DNA from 2 places in the Brevibacillus sp. HD3.3A genome. Region 1 is predicted to be linked to the other one. Evidence: riboswitches for the same ligand, from Rfam matches in the RefSeq annotation. Region 1 holds a riboswitch; the other holds the start of a gene.

The links. A riboswitch is a leader RNA that binds a small molecule or an ion and turns the genes downstream of it on or off. The one in region 1 is predicted to bind FMN.
Region 2: linked by a shared signal. The riboswitch ahead of ribD (bifunctional diaminohydroxyphosphoribosylaminopyrimidine deaminase/5-amino-6-(5-phosphoribosylamino)uracil reductase RibD) and the one ahead of HP435_RS05300 (ECF transporter S component) in region 1 are both predicted to bind FMN.

Annotation. Positions count from the first base shown of each region.
Region 1 is NZ_CP085874.1:1,029,573-1,036,885, forward strand. It holds gene HP435_RS05275 (glutamate-1-semialdehyde 2,1-aminomutase) at 1-134, opposite strand, end outside; gene HP435_RS05280 (protein phosphatase 2C domain-containing protein) at 287-1,129, shown strand; gene HP435_RS05285 (ABC transporter ATP-binding protein) at 1,278-2,288, shown strand; gene HP435_RS05290 (ABC transporter permease) at 2,281-3,075, shown strand; gene HP435_RS05295 (ABC transporter permease) at 3,079-3,876, shown strand; FMN riboswitch at 4,252-4,406, shown strand; gene HP435_RS05300 (ECF transporter S component) at 4,661-5,269, shown strand; gene proS (proline--tRNA ligase) at 5,587-7,053, shown strand.
Region 2 is NZ_CP085874.1:5,018,689-5,026,001, reverse strand. It holds gene HP435_RS23460 (MFS transporter) at 1-567, shown strand, start outside; gene yunB (sporulation protein YunB) at 610-1,335, shown strand; gene HP435_RS23450 (HAD family hydrolase) at 1,681-2,331, shown strand; FMN riboswitch at 2,421-2,567, shown strand; FMN riboswitch at 2,682-2,828, shown strand; gene ribD (bifunctional diaminohydroxyphosphoribosylaminopyrimidine deaminase/5-amino-6-(5-phosphoribosylamino)uracil reductase RibD) at 2,958-4,055, shown strand; gene HP435_RS23440 (riboflavin synthase) at 4,153-4,815, shown strand; gene HP435_RS23435 (bifunctional 3,4-dihydroxy-2-butanone-4-phosphate synthase/GTP cyclohydrolase II) at 4,833-6,026, shown strand; gene ribE (6,7-dimethyl-8-ribityllumazine synthase) at 6,047-6,511, shown strand; gene HP435_RS23425 (spore germination protein) at 6,654-7,313, shown strand, end outside.

The sequences.
Region 1 (7,313 bases):
GCGCCCTGGGCACGCTCCATCGTAACGGGCGCTCCCCCGCCTACGGCCTTGAAAGAACGGGAAGGGCTGTTTACCCCGCCGAGAATAACATCCATGGCTTGTTCGTGCAGTTGCGCGGATCGTTCACGTTTCATGCGATTTTCCCTCTTTTCTTTTCAAAAAAGTCCTTCATTAATCTTAACACAGCAAAAGTCACCTGGATATGGATGGGGAGCTATAGCTGGGGAAAAGGAAAAATGATACAATTTTCAAGCAAATCACTTCACGTAAAAGGCGGTAATCCACCATGAAACTTGAGTGCATCTCCATCAAAGGAACCGGCAATACCAATGAGGACGCCTATGTGATCTCGCAGGCCGATCAGGTGTACGCGGTGATCGACGGCGTCTCGTCGCTCGTTCCGTACGAAAACCGATTCGGGCAGACAGGAGGAGCGATTGCAGCCGAGCTGGTGAAAAGGAAGCTGGAAATCATGCCGCCTGACGCTGTGCTGTCCGATTACCTGACGTTTGTCAACGAAAAGCTGCGGGAATTGATGCGCGAGAGCGAGATTGACTGGAAGCAAAAAGAAGCATTGTGGGGAGCGGCATGTGCAGTCGTTCGGGTGAAAGAGCAGCACATCGAGTATGCCCAGACTGGCGATTGCATGATTTTTGCGGTCTATGAAGACGATACGGTGCGGCCTTTGACGTTTCCGCAAGTTTCGCTGCTGGAGCAAAACGCCATTGCCCGGTGGGAAGACGGGATTCGCGAGGGGCTGTCTACCCGAGCCGAGCTGCACGAGCGATGTAAGGACATCCTGATTCATAACCGCTATCAGGCGAACGGATCAGGAGGATATGGCGTTTTGAACGGAGATGCGGCTTGTGCGGATTTCATAGAGTATGGACGGATCAATCGGATCGGATTGAAGGCGCTTGTTTTGGCGACAGACGGTCTGTTCATGCCACGACCAACAGGCGGAAAAGAACCGGGGTGGGAAGAAACGGTATTGCCAATCGTCCACAAAGGGCTGCAACGTTACACGGATGAGCTGATCGCACTGGAAAACAACGATCCCGAATGCATCCGCTACGCCCGCTTCAAAAAGTCGGACGACAAGACGGGCATTGTCGTGAATTTGCGCTGACAGTTTGTTACAGTTTGCCTTTTGCACATTTTCATGCGCTCATATACACTAACAGTTGTTCATGACCGTTTTGCCAGCCGCAAGCGGTCACATCTCTTTGCATGAAAAACGTCAAGGCGTTTTTCCACTAAAAAAAGGATGGTTATCCATGATTCAAGTGAAGAACCTGCAAAAGGAGTTTCGCATCCACCAGGCCAGAGCGGGTCTCGGGGGTGCTTTTCGTGATTTGTTTAGTCGCGAGTATAAGACCGTCAAGGCAGTGAATGACCTTTCTTTTACCGTGGAAGAAGGGGAAATGTTCGCTTTGATTGGGGAAAATGGCGCCGGGAAATCGACGACGATCAAAATGCTGACGGGCATTTTGACGCCAAGCGAGGGCGAGATCGTCATCAACGGCTACGTTCCGTTCAAACAGCGCGAGGAATACGTGCGCTCCATCGGTGTCGTATTCGGACAGCGTTCACAGCTCTGGTGGGATTTGTCGCCCATGGAGTCGTTCCGTTTGCTGAAAAGCGTCTACAAGGTCGACGGGACAGAGGGAGATAAGTGGCTCGACCGCTTGATCGAGGAGCTGGAGATCAACTCGTTTGTCAGCCAGCCTGTGCGCAAGCTGAGTTTGGGTCAACGGATGCGCTGCGAGGTAGCGGCGTCATTGATTCACAAGCCGCGCCTGTTGTTCCTCGACGAGCCGACAGTCGGGCTGGACGTCTTGGTGAAGCAAAAAATTCGCGAGTTTTTGCGCAATCTGAACGAAACGGAAAACATGACCATCCTGCTCACGACCCACGACGTTTCCGATATTGAAGCGCTCTGTAAGCGGGTGCTGGTCATGGACAAAGGCAAGCTGATTTTTGACGGCCTGCTCAGTGACCTGAAGGAAAAGTGGGGCAATGGCACAGAGGTGTCTTTCCAGATGAAAAAGCGCACACCCGCCGACGAGCTGCGCAAGACGCTTGGCGAGATGCCGTGCGAAATTTCCCAGGTAAACGAATATACAATCAGTGTGAAAGTGCCGCAGAGCCAGGAAATGCTGCCGTTTGTCCTGTCAACGGTCATGTCGACGTTCGAGGTCAGCGACGTAAAAATCATGGAGACGAGCACAGAAGATATTGTCCGCAACATTTACCAGGTGGATACAGGGGTGCGGGGCCATGCATAAGCTCTACATGGAACTGATCCGCATGCGCTTTTTGACCATGCTCGCTTACCGGGTGAATTACTACAGCGGGATCATTATTTACGCGATCAACATCGGAGCGTACTACTTTTTGTGGGGCGCAATCTACGGCGGCCAGCAGCAGCTTGGCGGCCTGTCGGTCGAGCAAATGACTTCCTACGTCGCGATTGCCTGGATGTCGCGCGCCTTTTACTTCAACAACATCGATACGGAAATTGCCCAGGACGTACGGGAGGGTAAGGTCGCGATCGAGATGATCCGCCCTTACAATTACTTGTCGGTCAAGACAGCGCAAGCATTTGGGGAAGGGATATTCCGCTTCCTGTTTTTCGCAGGGCCAGGAATTTTTCTCATCAGCCTGATTATCCCGTTTCATTTTCCCGCGACAGCGACTGGCTGGGGATTGTATTTGATCAGTCTCATGTTTGCTTTTTTGATCAACACGCAAATCAACCTGCTGACGGGGCTGTTCACCTTTTTCCTGTTCCGCAACGACGGGATGATGCGGGCGAAGCGTGTCGTCGTTGATTTGATGTCGGGCCTGGTGCTGCCGATCAGCTTTTTCCCGGGCTGGGCGCAAACGGTTATGGGCTTTTTGCCATTCCAGGCCGTCAACTACTATCCGAGCCTGATTTTCACAGGGGCGATTACTCCGGGGCGTTCCTGGGAGTTGATCGGCTTCCAGGCGATCTGGATGGTTGTTATTCTGGTTCCGATTCTGATTTTGTGGCGCATGGCCCGAAATCGGCTGGTCGTGCAAGGGGGGTAGCATATGCAAAACGTCAAACACATTTTCGGTATTTTCGCCGACTACCTGGGCCAGTATTTCAAGACGAGACTTGCCTATCGGGCTGACTTTCTCGGGGATTTTGTGTCCAACTTGATTTCCGAGCTGATCAATCTGGTGTTCATCATCGTCGTCTTCACGCATGTGCCGTTGATGAAGGAATGGACGCGGGACGAAATCATTTTCATTTACGGTTTCTTTTTGGTGCCGTATGCCTTATTCTCGATGTTTTTCGGGTTTTGGGACTTCAACGAACGCTATATTATCCGGGGCGAAATGGACCGCATCTTGACCAGGCCGATCCACAATCTGGCACAGGTCTGTCTGGAGTCGATCGCACCGGACCGGATTTTCGGCGTCATCACAGGGCTGATCATCATGGGCTATGCTGCTTTTCAGCTCGATTTGACGTTTTACTGGTACGACCTGTTCATCTTCATCGGGCTTGTGATCAGCGGCGCCCTGATTTACGGCGGGGTGTACACGGCGATTGCCGCTGTCAGCTTTTTCTCCGATTCCCGGACAGGAATTGCCCCGATGATTTACAACATCCAGCAGTACGGGCGTTACCCCGTGGATGTGTACAACAAGGCGATTCGCTTCGTGCTGACTTACGTGTTGCCGTTTGCTTTTGTCGGGATTTACCCGGCGGCTTACTTTTTGCGAAAAGAAGTGTGGTATACGTACGCAGCACTTACTCCGGTAGTCGCGGTCATCTTCTTTGGCATCGGCTTGCTCGTCTGGAACTGGGGCGTCACCAAGTATCGGGGAGCGGGGTCGTAGTGGCAGAAGCTACTTTTGGTGCGATTTGGTAGGCAGGAGCAGGTAATATTAGAGGTAACGAGCTTGAAAGAAAAAAAGACCGTCCGGCGGCTACCGGAACGGTCTGGTCTGTACAAACGAGGCTTCCCTCAAAGGGGACGGCTCAAAATTTGGTGAAGAATAGACCGCCGAGGAGCAGTCAACTCAAGGGCGGTCTATTTCTTTTTGGTCCAGGTAACTACCTATAGCACGTGGCGACTTTAGGCTGAGAAGCCCCATTTTTTTAAAAATATATCCAACTAAATCAATTGGAAAATAAAGATAAAATGTCGATTTAACAGTTTCGTCTATTGTCAAATCGAAAAAGCGCAGTATAATATGCTGTATACAACTACACAATTCCTTCAGGGCAGGGTGAAATTCCCGACCGGCGGTGATGGTGCAATCAGCACGTCAAGCCCGCGAGCCTCCCGAGCTGTTGACAGCGACGGAGTGCAGGATCTGGTGAGATTCCAGAGCCGACAGTACAGTCTGGATGGGAGAAGGATGACGACAGTACGTTTACCACACACGTGCTTGTTTGCCTGTGCTGGCAGGACAGATGCGATGAGGCATGCATGATGAGCCGCCTCGTTGTTTCTTGAACCTGTATTTATTGCACATGCTTTGTCATACGCCTGTAAGCTGCCCTGAGAATTATTCTCAGGGTATTTTTATGTTTGCAAAAGCGTAGACATTTTGGCACGTGTGGGCAAGACCGCTGTTGCCATTCCTCAGAAGGAGAAAAAACGAGGAGATGGTACACATGAAAGAAACAGCCCTGCACACATCGCGCAGAGCAACCCAGCGGATCGTGACGATTCCGATGCTGGCAGCCGTTGCTTTTATCTTGCAGTATTTGGAGGTTCCCGTTCCGCTGATGCCGAGCTTTTTGAAGCTTGATTTCAGTACGTTGCCAGCGCTGATCGGCGGACTCATGTACGGCCCTGTAGCCGGCATCATCATCGAAGTTTTGAAAAATACATTGCACATGCTCTTTAAAAATACAGACGGATTGTTGATCGGAGAGCTTGCCAACGTCGTGGCGGGCGCCAGCTTTATTTTGCCAGCCGTCCTTCTGCAACGCAGCGGTCAAGGGAAAAAAGGCTTTTTATCGGGCCTCGCGCTTGGGACGTTGCTGATGACGATTGTCATGGCTGTTGCCAATGCGTACGTCCTGCTCCCGGCATACGCCGCTCTTTATCAGATGCCGATGGCAGAGCTGTTGGCCATGTTCAACGCAACCAGCGTCTGGTCCCTGGTCATGGTCGGTATCGTTCCGTTCAACCTGTTCAAAGGGGTCGTGCTCGCGCTGGTCGCGTATCCGGTCTACGCCAAGCTTGGTGCGCGCATTGCCCTCAGAACCACAAATTGACAACGGCTGCGCGACTTGCTAAGATATTCCCTAACAAAAAGCAGTTTAGCGAAAAGGCTATGAAAGGACCCGCAGCTATATCCTGGTTCCAGAGAGTCGGCCCTAGTCTGGAAGGCTGATACGAGGCGTACCTGCACCCCATCCTGAAGCCGCCAGCGACGAGCTGGTCCGGTTGCCCGCCGTTATCGGGTTGTTGAGTGGACTTATGGCTTGTGCCATGGTCAATCAGGGTGGTACCGCGGAAGTGAATCCTCCGTCCCTTTTTTGGGATGGGGGATTTTTTGCATTTTCATGTAAGAAAAAAGGAGCGTAGAAGGATGAAAGAGGACAAAGCGTTCGTAAAAGAAATGACACCGCAGTCGGAAGATTTCTCGCGCTGGTACATCGATGCGATCAAAAAAGCGGATTTGATGGATTACACGCCAGTGCGCGGCTGCATCGTCTTCAAACCGGATGGCTTCGAGCTGTGGGAGCGCATCCAGGAGGCGATGGACAAAAGATTCAAAGAGACGGGACACCGCAACGCCTACTTCCCAATGCTGATTCCCGAGTCCTTTTTCCAAAAAGAAAAAGAGCACATCGAGGGCTTCAACCCAGAGCTGCCTTGGGTGACGGAAGCGGGAGGAGAGCAGCTGGAGGAAAAGCTTGCCCTGCGCCCGACTTCGGAGACGATCATCGGACATATGTACGCGCAGTGGATTCAGAGCTACCGCGACTTGCCGATTCTGATTAACCAGTGGGCAAACGTGTTCCGCTGGGAAAAGCGCACCATGCCATTCTTGCGTACTTCAGAATTTTTGTGGCAGGAAGGCCATACCGCCCATGCGAACGAGGAAGAAGCGCGCCAGGAGACCATGCAAATGCTGGAGATTTATCGCGAGGTTGTGGAGCAGGAGCTGGCGATTCCGGTATGGAAAGGGCAAAAAACGCCAAGCGAGCGCTTTGCAGGAGCAGTCGACACGTACTCCATCGAGGCGATGATGAAGGATGGCAAAGCGGTGCAGGCCGGAACCTCCCACTACTTGGGCGACAAGTTTGCGCGCGGCTTTGAGATCAAGTTCCTGGATCGCGACAATCAGTTCAAATACGTGCATACGACTTCATGGGGCAGCTCTACCCGCTTGATTGGCTCGATGATCATGGTGCACGGCGACGACCGCGGCTTGGCTTTGCCGCCGCGGATGGCACCGACTCAGGTCATCATGATCCCAGTCGGACCGATGAAGCTGCGCGATCAGGTCATGGTTGCATTCGATCCGCTGTTCGACGAGATCAAAGCGGCAGGCGTTCGCGTCCGGGCAGACTTGCGCGAGGAAACTCCGGGCTGGAAGTTCAACGAATGGGAGATGCGCGGTGTGCCGCTGCGCCTGGAGCTTGGGCCGCGCGACGTGGAAAACGGCCAGGCGATTCTCGCCCGCCGCGATACCGGAGAGAAAATAACCGTGCCACTGGAAGGCATTGCGCAGACGATTGCCCAATTGCTCGAAGACATCCAGCAAAATATGTTCCAAAAAGCGCTGGCCTTCCGGGAAGCCCATTCGCATCTCGAAATCGATACGCTCGCGCAGCTGTCCGCGCACATCGAAAAATGTGAGAACGAAAACACGCCAAGCGGCTGGGTGCTCGCAGGCTGGTGCGGAGACGACGCGTGTGAGTCCAAGGTCAAGGAAGAGACGAAGTTCACGTCCCGCAACATTCCGTTTGAACCGCCTGCGCAAAAATCGGTCTGCATTTGCTGCGGCAAAGAGGCGAAGCATACGGTTTGGTTTGGCCGTTCGTACTAAGGTTTCATTTAATAAACAAAACAAACAAGGGAGTGCTCCCCGTACGTAACGGAGCACTCCTTTTTGCATCCACAGGAGTCAGCGTGTGCGGGCAGGTTGTAAAGTATTTCCATTAACGTAATTTATCATTCGAGTAAAAAGTATATACATAAAAGTGAATATTTTGTATTTTTATTGATGGTTATAGAAACGACTCCACGAAGTATGTAATGTACATGGACCCATGGGATGGTCAACATTTTACTATGACTTATGACTCT
Region 2 (7,313 bases), 2.2 Mb from region 1:
GGAGCGCCTGTGCTGCTCGCGGTCAGTCTGCTGGCTGCGCCGCTGGCGATCAGTACGGCCGCGCACAACTACGGCTTGCCGTTTTTAGCCGATGGGCTAAGCCGTGGCGATGCTACCCTGCACGGACTGATGTGGTCCGCGATGAGCGCAGGCGGGCTGGTTGGCGCTTACTTCGCCGTCCGTTTTTCCGTTGATTTTTGGCGTGGCTTGCTTGGCGCATACGGGCTGATGGCGCTGCTGGTCGTGGCGGCGTTTGCTGCCGAGTGGACGGCGGCGGTGCTGTTGTTGCTCGGTTGCGCCGGGCTTTTGAGCGGGGCGGCACAGGTGTACGAGGGCACGCTTTTGCAGCTGGCCAAAAATGAAGTGCGCGGCAAGGTGCTCGGGGTGCAGGGCTTTCTCGGCCGCAGCGGCTTTTTTATCGGTTTTCTTGGCGCACCGCTGTTAACGGCGGCGTGCGGCTTGTTCGGATTGGTTGTCTGTGCACAGGTGCTGCTGATTTTTGCGCTCGTCGGACTGGGCGTGTACGTGCAGAAAAGCGGGGGTGTTGCCGACTCTCGTCGCGGGTAGTCTTTTTTCCCTTCTCCTACCATAGGATGTACCAATTGGGAGGTGACGGGATTGGCCATATTTCGACCCCGTCGGCGTTGGAGGAACCCGCTTTCTCGAACGAAAGCGTTTTTGATTGCGCTGGTAATTTTTGTGGTTTTGTCGATTCAGTCACTCGTCTTTTTGCAGCAACGGCTGGAACCGACGCTCTTGATCCTGGCAACCCAAAAAGCAGAGCAATTGGCAAAAGAAGCGATTACGGACGCAGTCACCAAACGAATTTCCCAGCAGGGCGTCGATTTCAACCAGATCGTCAAGATCGAGAAGAACAACGAAGGGCAGATTCAGGCGTACCAGTTTAACTTCAGGGAATACGCGAGAATTGTCGGCGAGACTACTTCACGAGTGCAGAACAAGCTTCAGGAATTTGAGACGGAAAAAGTCGATCGCACCATTCCGCTTGGCTTGGCGACAGGAAATACGTTTTTGGCGCAGATGGGACCGAATTTGCCTGTCACTTTTGTACCGATCGGCTCTGTGAAAACAAAGCTGGAGACAGAGTTGAAGGAGGCGGGCATCAACATGGTGCTCGCAACCGTCTACATTTTCGTGGAGGTCGACTTGCAGATTGTCATCCCGTTTGCCACCGAGGAGCAGACGATCACCACGAAAATCCCGATCACACATTCACTGATTATCGGGGATGTGCCGCAGTATTTGTACAACAATCCGGAGGGCAAGCCGGATGTGCCCCGGGCGCAAATGGAAGGGGCAGACGATGCGCCATAGCGGACTTGGCGAATGGCGGGAAAAACAAAAAAGCGGCAGCAGCGGGCTGTCGCTTTTTTCGTTCCGTGAAAAGGTGTCGGGGAAGTCTACAGCTCACCCCAGGTGACGGTCAGCTCAATCACGCCCTCCTGGCAGCTGAGCGGGCTGTCGATCATGTTCCATGAGGTGTTTTTCTCCTGGTCCTGTCCCTGGATGATGATGTTTTTATCGTCGATCGTCTAGGCGTCGTTCACGAGCTTTTGCGATTGGAAAAAGTCCTGATTCCCGTTTTCGCATCTAGTCGAACGTTCTTAATTTGGTATACTTGACCAAATAATCATTGGCAAAAGGGGGAGAGATCCGACAATGACCAGAGCGTCGATAAAAGGCATCATTTTCGATATGGACAATACGTTGCTGCAATCCAAAATCAACTTTTTGGAAATGAAGCAGGCCATTTTTACCTTGTGGGCTGAGCACGGGCTGTGCGAGCCGACTTTTGACTGGCGCAGCCACACCGCTTCGCAATTGATCGAAATGGGCAGAAATTCGGGTCGGATGACGAGTCAGCTTGAGCAAACGATGTGGGAGGCCGTGACCGCGATTGAAAAAGCAGGGATGCACGAGGCTGTCCTGGAAGACCACGTCAAGGAAGTGCTCGCCCACCTAAAGGAACGGTATCATTTGTTCATTTTGACCAACAATGCCTACGCAGCCGCCGAGGAAGCGCTGAATCATACGGGAATCGCCGATTGTTTCCAGGAGATTGTCGCGCGCGAGCAGATGACGACACTCAAACCGCATCCGTCCGGGATTCACTACATCCGCGCCCAATACCCCAACTGGTCTGCTACGGCGTGGACGATGGTCGGAGATTCCTGGATTGACGGAAAAGCGGCGCACGGCGGGGAAGTGGCGTTTATCGCGTATCAGGGAGAGCGGGCGGACATGGAGCGCAACGAAGTGTCGCCGCGAGCGTACATCACGGACTTGCGCGAGCTGCTGGACATTTTGTAGCCGCGCTCGCGGAGAGCAGGAAAAGGACACTTCCACCTAAAAAAGTGACAGTTGACGAGAAATGTGTGCTATACTGTGCCTAACTGAATACCAGCCTTCAGGGTAGGGTGAAATTCCCGACCGGCGGTAATGACGAACGCACGTCTGAGCCCGCGACTCGCTATTGCTGTATGGATAGCGACTGACTTGGTGCAAATCCAAGGCCGACGGTAAAGTCCGGATGGGAGAAGGTGTCTTACAATAGCTTCGGCGGCTGTTTTTTCAAAAACAGAACTGTCACGAGGCTTGTTTCCCTACGCCCTGAGTATCGTTTGCTCGTGGGCGTTTTTTATTGGAAAACTGCATAGCGCAAAAATCTTCAGGGCAGGGTGAAATTCCCGACCGGCGGTAATGACGTATGTACGTCTAAAGCCCGCGACTCGCTGATCGTTACGGTCAGCGACTGATCTGGTGCAAATCCAGAGCCGACGGTAAAGTCCGGATGGAAGAAGAGCTGACCATGCTTTTTGGCATCCCTTTTGCAAAAAACGGATGCGATGAGGCTTCTTTCCTTATGCCCTGAGCCGCTAGTGGTTTCGAGGGCTTTTTGCATTGGCTGGAATCCGTGCATGAAAGAGGAGGTTTACATGGAGCAGGACATGCGGTTCATGGCACTGGCACTGGATTTGGCGCGCTCGGCAAACGGTCAGACGAGCCCCAATCCGCTCGTCGGTGCAGTCCTGGTAAACAACGGAGAGGTAGTAGGCATGGGAGCGCATTTGCGTGCAGGCGAACCTCATGCAGAAGTGCACGCTCTGCGGATGGCAGGGCAAAAAGCGGCTGGCGCTACGCTGTATGTCACATTGGAGCCGTGCAGTCATCACGGCAAAACGCCTCCGTGCGCCGAGGCGGTGATCGCGGCTGGCATCCGGCGTGCCGTGATCGCCACGCTGGACCCGAATCCGCTCGTCGCGGGAAAAGGCGCGGAGAAGCTGCGGGCAGCAGGCGCGGAAGTGGTTGTCGGCGTGCATGAAGCGGAAGCGAAAAAGCTGAATGAAGTCTTTTTCCACTTCATTACGACGCGGCGTCCGTTTGTGACGATCAAAACAGCGAGCACGCTGGATGGCAAGATCGCTACCGAAAGCGGGCACAGCCGCTGGATAACGGGTGCGCGGGCGCGGGGGGAAGTGCACGAGCTGCGCAGACAGCACGACGCGATCCTGGTCGGAGTAGGCACGGTGCTTGCGGACGATCCGCTTTTGACGGCGAGACTGGACGGGCAAGCGCATGGGCGACAGCCTGTGCGTATCATCTGGGACAGTCAGCTGCGCACGCCGCTCGGGGCCAACGTGATTCAAAATGCGGATGCGCCCACCTGGATTTTTACGACGAAAGCTGCGGCGCAAGCGAAGCAGGAGGCTTTTGCGGAAAAAGGTATCCGGCTGTTCGTGGCAGATGAGCAGATTAGGGTGGACGAGGTGCTGGACACGTTGGGCGAATGGGGAATCACTTCGCTTCTCGTCGAAGGCGGGGCCGCAGTCAACGGAGCGTTTTTGCAGGCGCGGGCGATTCAAAAAGTGATCAGCTACGTGTCGCTGAAAATGATTGGCGGTGGCCAGGCGCCGACACCGTTTGGAGGACAAGGCTTTTCCACGATGGATCAGGCGGTCAAGCTGGCGAATCCGACCGTTGAGCAACTGGATGAGCTGGACTTGCGGATCAGCGGCTATCCACAGTGGGAGTGAGGACAAAAAAGCGAATCGGAGACAGACGGCTTTGTTTCACCGAGGCCGATGGCTGCTTTCCGATGTTATAAACCGTGTAAAAAGAGGAGGAAAGCCGATGTTTACCGGACTGGTAGAAGAGCTGGGCACGGTGGAATCGCTCACGGGCAACGATCAGGCGAGTCAGCTCGTGATCCGGGCGCAGCGGGTGCTCGAAGGTGTGCAACTGGGCGACAGCATCGCAGTCAACGGGATTTGCCTGACGGTTACTTCGTTTACGCAGCGGCATTTTCAGGTCGACGTCATGCCGGAAACGATGAAAAAGACGAGCCTGCGCCATCTGCGAGCGGGCCAGCGAGTCAACCTGGAGCGGGCGATGCGCTTGGGCGACCGTTTTGGCGGGCATATCGTCTCCGGGCACGTGGACGGGACAGGCACGATCGTGTCGCGACAGCCGCACGCCAACGCTGTGCTGTTTACGATCGAAGCGAGCGCGGAGCTGTTGAAATACGTCATCGAGCGCGGCTCGATTTGCGTGGATGGCATCAGTCTTACTGTGGTGGAAGCTGCGGATACGCATTTCAGCGTGTCGATCATCCCGCACACGCTGGCGCAGACCAGCTTGCAGGATCGGCGCGCAGGCGATCAGGTGAATCTGGAGACAGACGTCATCGGCAAGTATGTAGAGCGGCTTTTGGGCGATCGCGGCCAGCAAAGGAGCGGGCAAGCGGCAGGCTCGACGATCAGCATGGCTTTTTTGCAGGAAAATGGATTTGTCTGAACGAGGAGGGAAGTCCCATGTTTCATCAGTTAGAAGAGGCATTGGAAGATTTGCGCCAAGGGAAAGCGATTATCGTAGTGGATGACGAAGATCGGGAAAACGAAGGCGATTTCGTCTGCCTGGCGGAAGCGGCGACACCGGAGATGATCAACTTCATGGCAACGCATGGGCGCGGGCTGGTCTGCGTGCCGATTACGCAACAGCGCGCGGCCAGATTGAAGCTTGCTCCGATGGTCGAAGACAACACAGACAAGCAAGGGACGGCTTTTACCGTCTCGATTGATGAGGCGAGCACGCATACGGGAATCTCAGCCCATGAGCGTTCGCAGACAGTGCTGGCGATGCTGGATGAGCAGAAGACAGCCGAAGATTTCCGCAAGCCGGGGCATATTTTTCCGTTGATAGCAAAAGCGGGCGGCGTGTTGCGCCGGGCTGGTCACACGGAGGCGGCCGTCGATCTCGCGGAGATGGCTGGCAGTGCTGCGGCAGGCGTGATTTGCGAGATTATGAATGAAGACGGCTCGATGGCCCGGTTGCCGCAGTTGGTAGAGATTGCGCGGCGGTTTGAGCTGAAGCTGATCACGATTGCCGATTTGATCGCGTATCGGATGCGCACGGAATCGCATGTGCACAAAGAAATCGAAGTGAATCTCCCGACGAGCTTCGGCGATTTTCGGATCGCGGCCTATACGAACGAAGTAGATGGCAAAGAACACGTAGCGCTCATCAAGGGCGAGATCGACTCGGACAAGCCGGTTCTCGTCCGGGTGCACTCCGAATGCCTGACCGGGGATATTTTTGGCTCCGAGCGATGCGACTGCGGGCCGCAACTGCATGCTGCGCTTGCGCAAATCGAGGCGGAGGGCGCGGGCATTCTTTTGTACATGCGCCAAGAAGGACGCGGCATCGGGCTGATTAACAAGCTCAAGGCGTACAAGCTCCAGGAGGAAGGGCTTGATACGGTGGAAGCAAACGAAAAGCTGGGCTTTGCGGCCGATTTGCGAGAGTACGGGATTGGTGCGCAAATTCTTCGCGACCTCGGAGTGCGCAGGATGCGCCTTTTGACCAACAATCCTCGCAAAATTCGCGGGCTGGACGGCTACGGGCTGAAAGTAGAAGAAAGAGTGCCGTTGCAAATGCAGGTGCAACCGCACAATCAGCGATATTTGACAACCAAGCAAACGAAGCTGGGGCACTTGCTCCACCTATAATGCAAAGGAGAGTGAACGGAATGAGAACATTTGAAGGACATCTGGTAGGGACAGGACTGCGCGTAGGGATTGTAGCAGGGCGATTTAACGAACTGATCGTCAGCAAGCTGGTTGGCGGCGCTCTCGATGCTTTGAAGCGCCACGGTGTGGAAGAGGAAAACGTCGATGTGGCATGGGTGCCAGGCGCATTTGAAATTCCGCTGATTGCCAAAAAAATGGCGGAATCCGGCCGTTACGACGCGGTAGTGACGCTGGGCGCCGTGATTCGCGGCGCAACTCCGCACTTTGATTACGTGTGCAACGAAGCGGCCAAAGGAGTTGCTTCCTTGTCGCTGTCCACAGGGATTCCGGTTATTTTCGGCGTGCTGACGACAGACAATATTGAGCAAGCGATTGAGCGTGCTGGAACGAAAGCAGGCAACAAAGGCTGGGAGGCCGCTGCGGCTGCGATTGAAATGGCGAATCTGTCGAAGCAGTTTGCCTAAACGAGAACAGTATAGCATGAGAAGGCGAGAAGCGGGGGCTGAGGCTCCCGTTTTTGCATGGATAAAAACGCCTATGGATGGATAAAATCACCACCTATCGGTCAAAGTAAGAAGGATTTTCCTGTAGATCGGGGGATTCAAGATGGAGCCGACAGATTGGTGGAGAGCGCAAGTATTCAAAGTGGCACAAGCCAAGAGCGGTGGCGCGTCGCCTTCGCGTGGCGAGCGAATCACGCCGGAAATGATCAAACAGCAAATGCACAACGTGGATGACCTCAGCAGCCTGGCTTTGACGATCAATGACGAAGAGGTTCACGTTTTTTTTCTAGATACGATGGTGGAACTGGCGCAGTTGTATGAAAACGTGTTTTTGCCGTTGCAGCGCTCGGACGGCAGAGATCCGTTGACCGTGCTTCCTTACGCGCAGCCGTGTCGCGAAGGCAACCTGGACTTGCTGCTTGCCAATTTGCTGCGCGGCCATACGATCCTGTTTTTTCTGGAACGGGAGCTTATTTTGCACGTCAATACGTTTCAGGTCGAGCATCGTGCGATTACCAAGTCGGAGAGCGAGGCGACGGTTCTCGGCCCGCAGGATTCGTTTGTGGAGATGCTGGAGATCAACCTGTCGCTCTTGCGCCGCAGATTGACGACGCCCAACCTGAAAATTGTCGCCTACACGATCGGCACAGAGACGCAAAACCGGGTAGCGGTCCTGTACCTGGAAAATATCGCGAACGAGATCAACGTCGAACGCGTGAAGACACGCATCCAAAACGTCGAGTATCAGGGCTTCGTCGGACTG